Regions from separate parts of the Mesorhizobium sp. USDA 4413 genome, predicted to be linked through region 1. Evidence: riboswitches for the same ligand, from Rfam matches in the RefSeq annotation. Region 1 holds a riboswitch; the other holds the start of a gene.

Region 1 (5,977 bases):
GGTGAAACGCCCTATCGGGAGTGACCAGATCTCGATGGAACTGACTATCGCAGCCGGCCTGGCTTCCTCAGCCCTTCTCCTCTCCAACCTCGCCAGCATCCTGCTCGCCTCGTCGCGGCTGAAAAGGCGGCATGTCATTGCGCCGCCCGACGGCGCGCAACCGGTCTCGATCATCGTTCCTTCTCGTGGCGTCGAGCCGTTCACCCAGGAGACCCTGCAGCGCGCCTTCTCGCTCGACTGGCCTCGCTATGAGCTGATCTTCTGCGTCGCGCATGCCGAGGACCCGGTAGTGCGGCTCATCGATGCGGCGATCGCGCGCCATCCCAAGGTTCCGGCGCGGCTCCTGATCGGCGACGACCGCATCAGCGCCAATCCCAAGCTCAACAACTGCGTCAAGGGCTGGCAGGCGGCGCGGCACGACTGGGTGATCCTCGCCGATTCCAACGTGCTGATGCCCAAGGACTATGTCCAGCATCTGGTCGCGGCGTGGCGGCCGGATACCGGCCTCGTCTGCTCGACGCCGATCGGTTCACGGCCGGACGGTTTTTGGGCTGAAGTCGAGTGCGCCTTCCTCAACACGCTGCAGGCGCGCTGGCAGTATGCCGGCGAGGCGCTCGGCCTCGGCTTCGCCCAAGGCAAGAGCATGCTGTGGAACAAGCCGATGCTCGATGCAAACGGCGGCATCCAGGCTTTGGCCGCCGAGATCGCCGAGGATGCGGCGGCCACCAAACTGGTCAATGGGATTGGCCTTCACGTCCGTCTCGTCGCCTCGCCCTTCGAGCAGCCGCTGGGCCAGCGCACCTTCGCCGAAATCTGGTCCCGGCAAGCGCGCTGGGCGCGGCTGCGTCGCGTCACCTTCCCGCTTTTCTTTGCGCCCGAGATTCTGACCGGCGCGGTCGTGCCGCTGATTTTCGCGCTGATCGCGGCGGCAAGCGCCGGCGTCGGCCTGCCTACCACGGCGCTTTGCGTGCTGGCGGTCGCCTATGTGCCGGAATGTCTGCTCGCCCGGTCCAAGGGCTGGTACCTGTCGCCGCGCAGCATCACCGCGATGATCGCGCGCGACGTCATGCTTCCCGCCATCTGGGCGCGCGGCTGGCTCGGCGGCGCGGTCGAGTGGCGCGGCAACGCCATGACCATCCGCAGCAAGGCGATAACCGAGCTGGAGGAGATCGCGTGAGCCAGGGCTGACGCGTTCTCCTGTCCAATTTGCAGCTTGCTTCCTACTTGGCCGCCCTCAGCGCCTGCTCGATGTCCTCCAGCAGATCGTCGGTGTCCTCCAGGCCGACGGAAAGCCGGAGTGTACCCGGTCCTATGCCGAGTTCGGCCCGCGCGTCGTCGCTGAGGTTCTTGTGCGTCGTCGTCGCCGGGTGGGTGATCAGGCTCTTGGCGTCGCCGAGATTGTTCGAGATCAGCACGATGTCGAGCGCGTTCTGGAAGGCGAAGGCCGCCTGCTTGCCGCCCTTGACGTCGAGGCAGATCAGCGTCGAGCCGCCAGACATCTGCCTCTTCACGACATCCGCCTGCGGATGATCGGTCCGGCCCGGATAGATGACGCGGGCGATCTCCGGTCGGCCGGCGAGGAAATCGGCTATCTTGCCGGCGCTCTCGGTCTGCTGACGCACGCGCAGCGGCAGTGTCTCCAGGCCTTTGAGCAGCGTCCAGGCGTTGAAGGGCGAGAGGCTTGGGCCGGTGTGGCGGAAATAGTCGTGCAGGTTCTCGTCGATCCACTTCTTGTCCGAAAGGATGACGCCGCCGAGGCAGCGGCCCTGGCCGTCTATATGCTTGGTCGCCGAATAGACGACGACATGGGCGCCGAGCTGCAAGGGCTTCTGCTGCAGCGGCGTGGCGAAGACATTGTCGACGATGACGCGCGCGCCGATCGAATTGGCGAGCTTGGCGACCGCGGCAATGTCGACCACCTCCAGTGTCGGATTGGTCGGGCTTTCGAGGAAGAACAGCTTGGTGTTCGGCCTTACCGCCTTTTCCCAATTGGCGATATCAGTGCCGTCGATGAGCGCTGCCTGGATGCCGTAGCGCGGCGCCAGCGTCTCCACCACCCAGCGGCAGGAACCGAACAGCGCGCGCGCCGCGACGATGTGATCCCCGGCCTTGACGCTGCAGAGCAGGGCGGCAGAAACGGCGGCCATGCCGGAGGCGGTGGCGCGGGCATCCTCGGCGCCTTCCAGCGCGCACATGCGCTTCTCGAACATGTCGACGGTCGGGTTGGCGTAGCGCGAATAGATGAAGCCCGGCTCCTCGCCCTTGAAGCGGGCTTCCGCCGCCTGGGCCGTCTCGTAGACATAGCCCTGGGTAAGGTACATCGCCTCGGCGGTCTCGCCATATTGCGAACGCAGCGTTCCGCCATGCACGAGTGCCGTCTGAGGTTTCCAATTGCGCTTCTTGGTGCTCATAGCCTTGCTTCCAGACACAAAAAAACCGGCCGCGAAGTCGCAACCGGTCCATATAGCCTTGCGGCTCGACGGTCCTTTAGCGACTTGTTTAACGTGGCTGCAAGCCGACCGGCCAAATCACCACGGGATAACGACCCTTTAGACCCCTGCCGCGCTTGCGTCAATTGCCGGCTTCATTAAGAGGGTTGTACCAGCCGGGCGGCAAGAGCCTCCTCAGGTCCTCGCCCGGCCTTGTGAACGGAGCCAGCCTTTGCGGCAGACAGGCATTCTTCCGGATCAGGACATCGCGGCGCTGTTCGAGGCCAATGCGCTGAAGTCGCCGCGCGCGCTCGACACCGACCAGATCCAGCCGGCGAGCCTCGATCTGAGGCTCGGCGACAAAGCCTATCGCGTGCGCGCATCCTTCCTGCCGGGTCCCGACCATCTGGTCGCCGACAAGCTCGAGCGGCTGAAGCTGCACGAGATCGACCTCACCCGGGGCGCGGTGCTGGAAACCGGCTGCGTCTATATCGTGCCGCTGCTCGAAAGCCTGGCGCTGCCTGCGAACGTGTCGGCCTCGGCCAATCCCAAGAGCTCGACCGGGCGGCTGGATATTTTCACGCGCGTCATGACCGACCGCGGCCACGAGTTCGACAAGATCGCCGCCGGCTATCAGGGGCCGCTCTATCTCGAGGTCAGCCCGCGCACCTTCCCGATCGTCGTGCGGGCCGGCTCGCGGCTGTCGCAGATCCGCTTCCGCACCGGCAATGCGGTGCTCTCCGAGAGCGAGTTGCGCGACCTGCATCGCGCCGAGATGCTCGTCGCCACCGAGCCGCCCAACATTTCCGGCGGCGGCATCGCGCTCTCCATCGACCTTGACGGCGACAAGGACGGCCTTGTCGGCTATCGCGGCAAGCACCACACCGGCCTTGTCGACGTCGACAAGCGCGCCGCGCAGGATGTTGTCGATTTCTGGGAGCCGATCTACAAGAGCGGTGCGGGCGAGCTGGTTCTCGATCCGGACGAATTCTACATCCTTGTCAGCCGTGAGGCGGTGCATGTGCCGCCGCTCTACGCCGCCGAGATGACGCCCTTCGATCCGCTGGTCGGCGAGTTCCGCGTCCACTATGCCGGCTTCTTCGATCCGGGCTTCGGCCATTCCGCCGCCGGCGGCAGCGGCAGCCGCGCCGTGCTCGAAGTGCGCAGCCACGAGGTGCCTTTCATCCTCGACCACGGCCAAATCGTCGGCCGCCTCGTCTACGAGCACATGCTGAAGCGTCCGCAGGCGCTTTACGGCACCGATCTCGGCTCGAACTATCAGGCGCAGGGCCTCAAGCTCTCCAAGCATTTCCGCGCCACGCGCTGAGGTCGGCGCAGGCTTGGGCACCGAAGGTTCAGCCGCGAAACAGAAACTCCTTCGCTGCGCCCAGGCAGGCGTGAAAGTGGCCGATGAAAAGCAACTCGCGCACACTCAGGCGCTTCCTGCCCCAAAATCCCGGAGTCAGCTTCGTCTGATCAAGCGGAGAGCTTGAGCCTGCCCCTACCGGAAACAACTGCTTGTCCAGGCATCCGAGCACATAGGCTCGCGCGGAGTCGATGCCACAGGCTTTGGCCCTGTCGTTCAAGTTGTCGCCGCGCAACGCGAACGTCATACGATCCGTGTTGCGCATCAGAAAGCTCGCTTGCGCTTTCGAATAGCCGGTGGCCAGAAGCCGGGTCGTCATCTTCGATCGGGCCTGGCTGTAGGACTCCGGGCTGCACTTCCCGGCGCTATAAGCCGTGGAGGACATGCAGGCGAGGGCGATCGCCGAGACTGTCAACGAGACGCCGATCCGCTTCCGGTCCATTTGCTTCCCGGCCTCGGCGCTGCCTCACAGCGCCTTGACCGCCACCGTCACCGGCTTTTCGATCTCCAGCGGATTGCGCAGCGGCAGGCCGAAATCCGGCGCCTCGATCTCGAACGTGTCGCCCGCCTCCGTCCGGACGCCGTCGGCGAAGGAGAGCGTCGCGGTGCCGAACATGTGCACATGCACGTCGCCCGGCTGGCGGAAGGCCGAATATTTGAAATGGTGGTGCTCGAGATTGGCGATGGTGTGCGACATGTTCGCCTCCCCCGACAGGAACGGCTTTTCCCAGAGCAGCTTGCCGTCGCGCCAAATGCGCGACGCGCCGCGTATATCGGCCGGCAGGTCGCCGATCAGTATCTCGGGGCCGAACGAGGCGTTGCGCAGCTTGGAATGGGCGAGGAACAGATAGTTCACCCGCTCCGTCACGTGGTCGGAAAACTCGTTGGACAGCGTGAAGCCGACGCGGAACGGCGCGCCGTCGTCGCCGATGACATAGATGCCGGCGATCTCCGGCTCCTCGCCGCCGTCCTGCGCGAAGGCTGGCGACATCAGCGGCGCGCCGGGCGCCACCGCCATCGTGCCGTTGCCCTTGTAGAACCATTCCGGCTGCACGCCGACCTGGCCCTTGGCGGGCTTGCCGCCTTCGAGCCCCATGCGGAACATCTTCATGGAATCGGTGAGTTCCTCCTCGCCGCCCTCGCTGAGCTTCTTGTGCATGGAATCGCGCGTCGCCGCGGAGCCGAGATGGGTGAGGCCCGTGCCGGTGAGATGCAGATGCGCCGGGTCCGGATGGTTGATCGGCGAGACCAGCCTGCCCCTCTTGTAGACGGCATCGAGATCGATCGTCTCGCCATAGCCCTTGCGCTCGATCAGCGCTTCGAGCCCGGTGCCGGTGCGCGCGGCCTCCATGGCCAGCGAGTAGACGCTGCGCGCGCCGTTGATGACCCTGGTCTTGCCGCCGCCATTGCGGGCGACGACGCGGATCGTCTCGGCGTCGTCGAGGATCTGGGAGATCAGCATGTTCAATCCTCTCTCATTTCTGTCGGCTGCCTGCGGGCGAGCCTTACCGGGCGCGGCGTGGAGCGATCCACGCCGCGGTTGAAACTCTTCGTCCGGATTGCGCTCGCGAGCCTGGTCCTTGTCGGGACTTCTTGACGCCGACGGGCTGCCGGCGGCTTCGCGATCTGAAACCCGTATGCCTCCTGAACCTTGTTCCGGCTCTTAAGCCTTGTTCTTGTTGTAGACGTCGAAGATGACGGCGCCGAGCAGCACCAGGCCCTTGACCACCTGCTGCCAGTCGACATTGACGCCCATGATCGACATCCCGTTGTTCATCACGCCCATGATGAAGCCGCCGACCACGGCACCGATCACCTGGCCGACGCCGCCCATTGCCGAGGCGCCGCCGATGAAGACGGCCGCGATGACGTCGAGCTCGCTGCCAAGACCGGCGGCCGGCACGGCCTGGCCGAGGCGCGCGGCGATGATCAGGCCGCCCAGCGCCGAGAGCACGCCCATATTGATGAAGACGAGCAGCGTCAGCCTTTCGGTGTTGATGCCCGAGAGCTGCGCGGCCTTGGCGTTGCCTCCCATGGCGTAGATGCGGCGGCCGATGGTCATGCGCTTGGTGACGAAGACGAACAGCGAGATCAGCACGCCCATCACCAGCAATACGACCGGCAGGCCCCTGTAGCTGGCGAACTGGAAGACCAGGAACAGCGCCAGTGCGCTGCCGACCAG
Region 2 (5,977 bases), 1.5 Mb from region 1:
CGGTCAGAGCGCCCGGGCGCCGTATTTGGCGCGGAACTCGTCGTAACAGTCGCGCCGCCAGCGGCGGCCGACGACATAGCCGCGCAGGAGTTCGGCCGGCGAGTAGCCGAGCGACTTGGACGACCGGTTGGCGTGATAGCCCGAAAACGCCTGCGGAAACCTGCCCTTGAGGATATCGGCGATGATCTGCCGCGCAATCATGTAAGGCGGAACGTCGGGATAGCGGTCGGCGATATAAGGATGCTTGTCGATCAGATTGGCATAGGCCTGGACATAGCCGTCGCGGCGGCCGGAGATCGAATTCTCTGAATTGTATTTCTTCCAATCGATGTGCTGCGACAGCATGGCGCCGCCGCGCTGGGCGAAGCGCAGCAGAAGCTCGCGATCCTGCATGCGGGTGATGTCGCTGTCATAGCCGCCGATCGCCAGCAGCGCCTCGTGCCTTGCCGTGATCGCCGAACCGGCAATGAAGATGGTCTGCGAGACAAGGGCGCGCTGCAGCATGCCCTTGTCGAGGAAGGCGTCGCGATTGACACATTTTGTGCTGCGGCCGCCTTTCAGCGACACGAACGAGCTGATGAGGACCTCGAGCGAAGGGTTCGCGTCGAAGCGCGCCAGCGTCCGCTCCAGCCGGTCCGGCAGATAGACGTCGTCCGAATCGAGGAACGTTACGACCGGCGCCCGCGCGCGCTCTATGCCCGCATTGCGCGCGGCGTTGGCCCCGCGCCATTTGGCGCCGACATAGATCAGCCTCGGGTCGCGGATCTCGCCGAGCGCGGCAGCCGTCCCATCGGTCGAACCGTCGTCGACCACGATGTGCTCAAAGCGGGTAAGTGTCTGCGCCAGAACGCTTTCCACCGCGCGAACGACCTGGCTGCGCCGATTGTGGGTCGGCGTGATCACTGAGATCAGCGGAACGTCCGGGCTCGACATCGGGCTGCCACCACCGGTCGGATCTGGCGTTTGTCGGATGGGTCTGATGCCTATCTCCGTATCCCGCCCCTAATTTGCGGCCGACGCTGCAAAAAAGCCACCTTTGTGTCACGCACGCCAGCTGAGAAATGCCGCTGCGCTAGCAGAACAGCACTGGTGTCCTGCGCTGGAAATCGGCAGGGTCCTTTGTTTCTGCGCAATCCCCGACTGAACACTACGGTCGAGCCCAACGGTTGCACGCTTCACTGAACTGCTTAACTGTGCCCGACATAGGCGGGTACGATTTCGATCTCATCGCGAACGAGGCCGGCCGCCAAGCTGAAATGGCCAAAAAACGCCAGAGTATAAAATGCCAAACCGACCGCCAGCGAAAACGGGATTTGCCAACGCGGCATACCCGTTCTGGGCGCATGACTTATGACGCGTCGTATCGTGCGCCACGACATGGTTCCCCAGCGGCTGAACGACTTGACGACCCGCCGCGCGCGAGTGGGGGAATGGAGCTCGACGAACTTTCTGTCGGCATCTCTGCCGGTCACTAGCGCGCGCCAAAAGAAGAAGCGCCAGCCGCGTGGCGAGTAGTGGTGAACGCGCGCGTCCACGTTGACTATTTTGTGGCCTTCGCTCCAAAGCTGATGCATCAGCAGCGTGCATGAGACCTTAAAGCCGTTATGTGGTGGAAATGGGTGGCAGGATATCCAGTCGTGCCGGAAGGCAATGTTGTTGGCGTTGATAGCACGCTTTGAGGCGAACCTCTTATCTCCCTCGGCCATTGGGAAGAACCAGATCAATGCGAAGGTTCGCGAAAAGAAGTCATCATATGAAAGATAGGTGTGCCCATTCACGCAGATGGTTTCAGGCCGGTCTACGAAGGGTTTCAGTAGAGTTGAGAGCCAGCTTCGTTCCGGAACTGTATCGGAATCGAGAAAAACAAGGATGTTTCCTTCGCTCCACGGAATGCCGTTGTTCTTGAGGTCGTAGTATCTGCCGCCGGGACAGGCAGCGAAGGCCAGATCGGCAACCTGCGCCAATTGGGGCGCTTCGGTCACTATGCTGCTTCGCAATGAGACGGCGTCGGTTTCGAGCCCGCCATGCGAAATAATGACCTTCGGCCTCGCAAATCCGTTAGCGGAAACTTGGGCGATTTCACGCGCCAAGGCTTTCAGCCCAAGGCCAATCTCATCCCAGTCGATGGATTTGGCATTCTCCATCTCCACGATGATAGAATAGGTAGGATGTACAGTCATCGCGACCCAACCAGTTATCAAAACCAGTGGCTATAGCTCTGACAGCATGCTGTCAAATGATCGAGATGCAATTGTGCACTGAGAATTTGCTGAAGGAGCTATTTAATCGTTCGGTTCCGGAAGCTGGACGGATCGGCATACTCGGACAGGAAACGCTTTCGCCATTCTTCGTTGATTGCATCGCGCTGGACTTCGAGACCTGACTGGAGCTTGGTATCCCAGTTGAGCTCCACATCCACCAACTGCGCGAGTTTCGCCAGGCTCCCTGCCGGATCACGCTGAAGCTGCTCGTAAGTCAGGGAGAGGAAGGACAGCCCGTTCTTAGCGAACCAACCGTCCCATGCCACGTTCTCCATCAACAGCTTTTCCAGAGACTTTGCGATGGCCTGGCCGTTATAGCGTGGCGGTACATCACTGATTTCGGTGGACCGAAATTCACGGGTTTGACGCGCACGTGCCCAAGAGATCGCCTGGCCGAGCAGATCGTCACGGGTCAAGCGTACATAGTTCAAATTCGGAAGGCTGGCTGGCAGTTTCACCGTCTTGGCAAGCTGTGTGAACTGACTCGCAAAGAGCTTGATTGCGTAGACTCCGGTAGAAGATCGCCCGTCCGTGAGCGCACGCAGAAGCTGCGCGCGGGGATCTCGCGGGTAACCCGGCAACTCCAGCAGACGTCGCCCGCCAAACCATTCCAGCGGATGGCCCAGCCCAGCAGAAGCCATCAATCCCGCGAGATGATTGCTGCCGCTGCGCGGTGACGTGCAGATGAGAATTCCCGCCCGTAGCTCGGACAGAATGTTTGGCGGAATTTCCACCACTGCCGGTGATCGACGAACGAAGTGCATTCCCCTCAGCGTCTCAACAAAAACACCGCCTGCTGGCCGAAGAAGTTCCAGAACCACCAAGGCATCGACAGGCCGATCTTCTGGCCGTTGGCGTCGAGCGCGGTCGCCTTCTCGACGGTCGCGCCAAGCTCCTCACACAGGTTGACGAAGTCGCGGATGGTGCAGAAGTGGATGTTGGGCGTGTCGTACCAGGAATAGGGCAAGTCCTTGGTGACCGGCATCCTGCCCTTGATCAGCAGCGAGAAGCGGACGCGCCAGTGACCGAAATTGGGGAAGGAGACGATGGCGCGGTTGCCGATCCGAAGCAACTCATCGAGCACGATCTTCGGATTGCGCGTCGCCTGCAGCGTCTGCGAGAGCACGACGAAGTCGAAGCCCTTGTCGGCGTAGAATTTCAGATCCGTGTCGGCGTCGCCCTGGATGACCGAAAGTCCGCGCGACACACATTCGTTGACGCCGCGCTGCGACAGTTCCAGCCCTCGGCCGTCGACCTGCTTGGTCTCCTGCAGGAGCTCCAGAAGCACGCCGTCGCCCGAGCCGACATCGAGCACTCGCGAATTGGCAGGAATAAGATCGGTGACGACCTCCAGGTCGACACGCTGGGCGCGATTGACGCTCATAGGCTGAGCCCCCTGGCGCGGGCGGCGGAGGCGATGAAGCCGTTGATGGCCGCGAACAGCTCCGGCTCGTCGAGCAGGAAGGCATCATGGCCGCGATCGGTCTCGATCTTGACGAAGGAGACGGAAGCGCCCGCCGCGTTCAAGGCATGCACGATCGAACGGCTCTCCTCGGTCGGGAACAGCCAGTCGCTGGTGAAGGAAACCAGGCAGAAGCGCGTCTTGGTGCCGGCAAAGGCATCGGCGAGGCGCCCGCCGTGATCGGCGGCGAGGTCGAAATAGTCCATCGCGCGGGTCAGATAGAGGTAGGAATTGGCGTCGAAGCGGTCGACGAAAGTCATGCCCTGGTGGCGCAGATAGCTCTCGATCTGGAAATCGGCGTCGAAGCCGAAGGTAAGCGCCTCGCGGTCCTGCAGATTGCGGCCGAACTTGCGGTGAAGCGCTGCTTCGGAAAGATAGGTGATGTGGGCGGCCATGCGCGCGACGGCCAGCCCCTTTTCCGGCCGCTTGCCGAAATCGAGATATTTGCCGCCATGCCAGTCGGGATCGGCCATCACGGCCTGCCGGCCGACTTCGTGGAAGGCGATGTTCTGCGAGGAATGGCGAGCGCCGGTGGCGATCGGCAGCGCCGAGAAGACCCTCTCAGGGTAGCTTGCGGCCCATTCCAGTACCTGCATGCCGCCCATCGAGCCGCCAAGCACGCAAAACAGCTTTTCGATGCCGAAATGATCGATGAGCATCGCCTGCGCGCGCACCATGTCGCGGATGGTGATGATCGGCAGGTCGAGCCCGTAGGGCTTGCCGGTGACCGGGTTGGTCGAGGCCGGCCCGGTCGAGCCGAGGCAGCCGCCGACGACGTTGGAGCAGATGACGAAGAAGCGGTTAGTGTCGATGATCTTGCCGGGGCCGATCAGCACCTCCCACCAGCCCGGCTTGCCGGTCACCGGATTGGTGTTGGCGACGTGCTGATCACCCGTCAGAGCGTGGCAGACGAGGATGGCGTTGGAGCGCGCGTCGTTCAGTGTGCCGTAGGTCTGGTAGGCGATCTGGAAGGGCGAGAGCAGGGTGCCGGCGTCGAGCTTCAGCGGCTTGTCAGGGCCGAACTGCAACACCGGGCTCGACGGATGGTCGACCTCGTCCTTGGTTCTTGCAGCGCGCTGAGCGGCCATGTCCGTCCTCATCCTGTGCCGCATCGGTCTCGTCCCGGTGCCGTGTCCGGCCGGCAGCGGACAACAAAAAACCGGCATTGCCGTCGCAAAGCCGGTTACAGGTTGCAAACGGCCCTTTAGCGAGTTGTTTAACGTGGCTGCAAGCCGACCGGCCAAATCACCACGGAAGTCTGAGCAGTCCTTCTAGGACCAGCGCCGCGCTTCGTCAACGGGTAGGCTTGTAGCGGTGCGAGGCGGGCACCAGGCGCCGGCACTCGACATTCCAGCCCGTCGCCTGTATTTCCGCTGCGGCCTTGAAGGCCTTCTCGACGGATTTGTGACATGAAGCAGGATCAGCCCCGTCCGACGCCCCGCGCGGGCATCATGGACATCGAGGCCTATGTGCCGGGAAAAAGCACCGCGCCGGCCGGCGTGACGAAAGTCTACAAACTGTCGTCGAACGAAAACCCGCTCGGGCCGTCGCCAAAGGCGATCGAGGCCGCGCGCGAAGTGGCGGCGAAGCTCGACGTCTATCCTGACGGCACGGCGCGGCGGCTGCGCGAGGCGATCGCCGAGGTGCATGGGCTGAACCCGGCGAACATCGTCTGCTCCAACGGCTCAGACGAGATCCTTGGCCTGCTGGCGCAGACCTATCTGGCGCCGGGCGACGAGGCCGTGTTCACCGAACACGCCTTCATGGTCTACAAGATCTATATCCAGGCGGCGGGAGCCAAGCCGGTGGCGGTGAAGGAAACCGATGAGCGCGCCGATGTCGATGCGATTTTGGCCGCGGTGACGCCGGCGACGCGGATCGTGTTCCTCGCCAATCCCAACAATCCGACCGGCACCTATTTGCCGTTCCAGGAGGTGCGCCGGCTGCACGCGGCATTGCCGAAGAACGTGCTCCTGGTGCTTGATGCGGCCTATGCCGAATATGTGCGGCGCAACGACTACGAGGCCGGCATCGAGCTCGCCGGCAGCTCCGAAAACGTGGTGATGACCCGCACCTTCTCCAAGCTCGGCCTCGGCGGCGCGCGCATCGGCTGGATGTACGGGCCGGCGCATATCGTCGATGCGGTCAACCGTATCCGCGGCCCGTTCAACGTCAATGCGACCGCGATCGAGGCGGGCATCGCCGCCATCCGCGACCGCGCCCATATCGAGCGCAGCGTGACGCACAACGAGAA

What was found. Region 1 has a riboswitch for S-adenosylmethionine ahead of ACVMIM_RS08060 (O-succinylhomoserine sulfhydrylase). Riboswitches for the same ligand answer to the same signal wherever they lie in the genome.
Region 2: linked by a shared signal. The riboswitch ahead of metX (homoserine O-acetyltransferase MetX) and the one ahead of ACVMIM_RS08060 (O-succinylhomoserine sulfhydrylase) in region 1 are both predicted to bind S-adenosylmethionine.

What each region holds. Positions count from the first base shown of each region.
Region 1 covers NZ_JBVPRP010000001.1:1,636,578-1,642,554, forward strand. Annotated here, with positions in the region: gene ACVMIM_RS08055 (ceramide glucosyltransferase) at 35-1,177, shown strand; gene ACVMIM_RS08060 (O-succinylhomoserine sulfhydrylase) at 1,221-2,411, opposite strand; SAM riboswitch at 2,468-2,545, opposite strand; gene ACVMIM_RS08065 (2'-deoxycytidine 5'-triphosphate deaminase) at 2,662-3,756, shown strand; gene ACVMIM_RS08070 (hypothetical protein) at 3,785-4,237, opposite strand; gene araD1 (AraD1 family protein) at 4,262-5,257, opposite strand; gene mmsB (multiple monosaccharide ABC transporter permease) at 5,459-5,977, opposite strand, start outside.
Region 2 covers NZ_JBVPRP010000001.1:97,501-103,477, reverse strand. Annotated here, with positions in the region: gene ACVMIM_RS00520 (glycosyltransferase family 2 protein) at 4-933, opposite strand; gene ACVMIM_RS00515 (glycosyltransferase family A protein) at 1,188-2,180, opposite strand; gene ACVMIM_RS00510 (Stf0 family sulfotransferase) at 2,279-3,082, opposite strand; gene metW (methionine biosynthesis protein MetW) at 3,031-3,645, opposite strand; gene metX (homoserine O-acetyltransferase MetX) at 3,642-4,811, opposite strand; SAM riboswitch at 4,908-4,985, opposite strand; gene hisC (histidinol-phosphate transaminase) at 5,133-5,977, shown strand, end outside.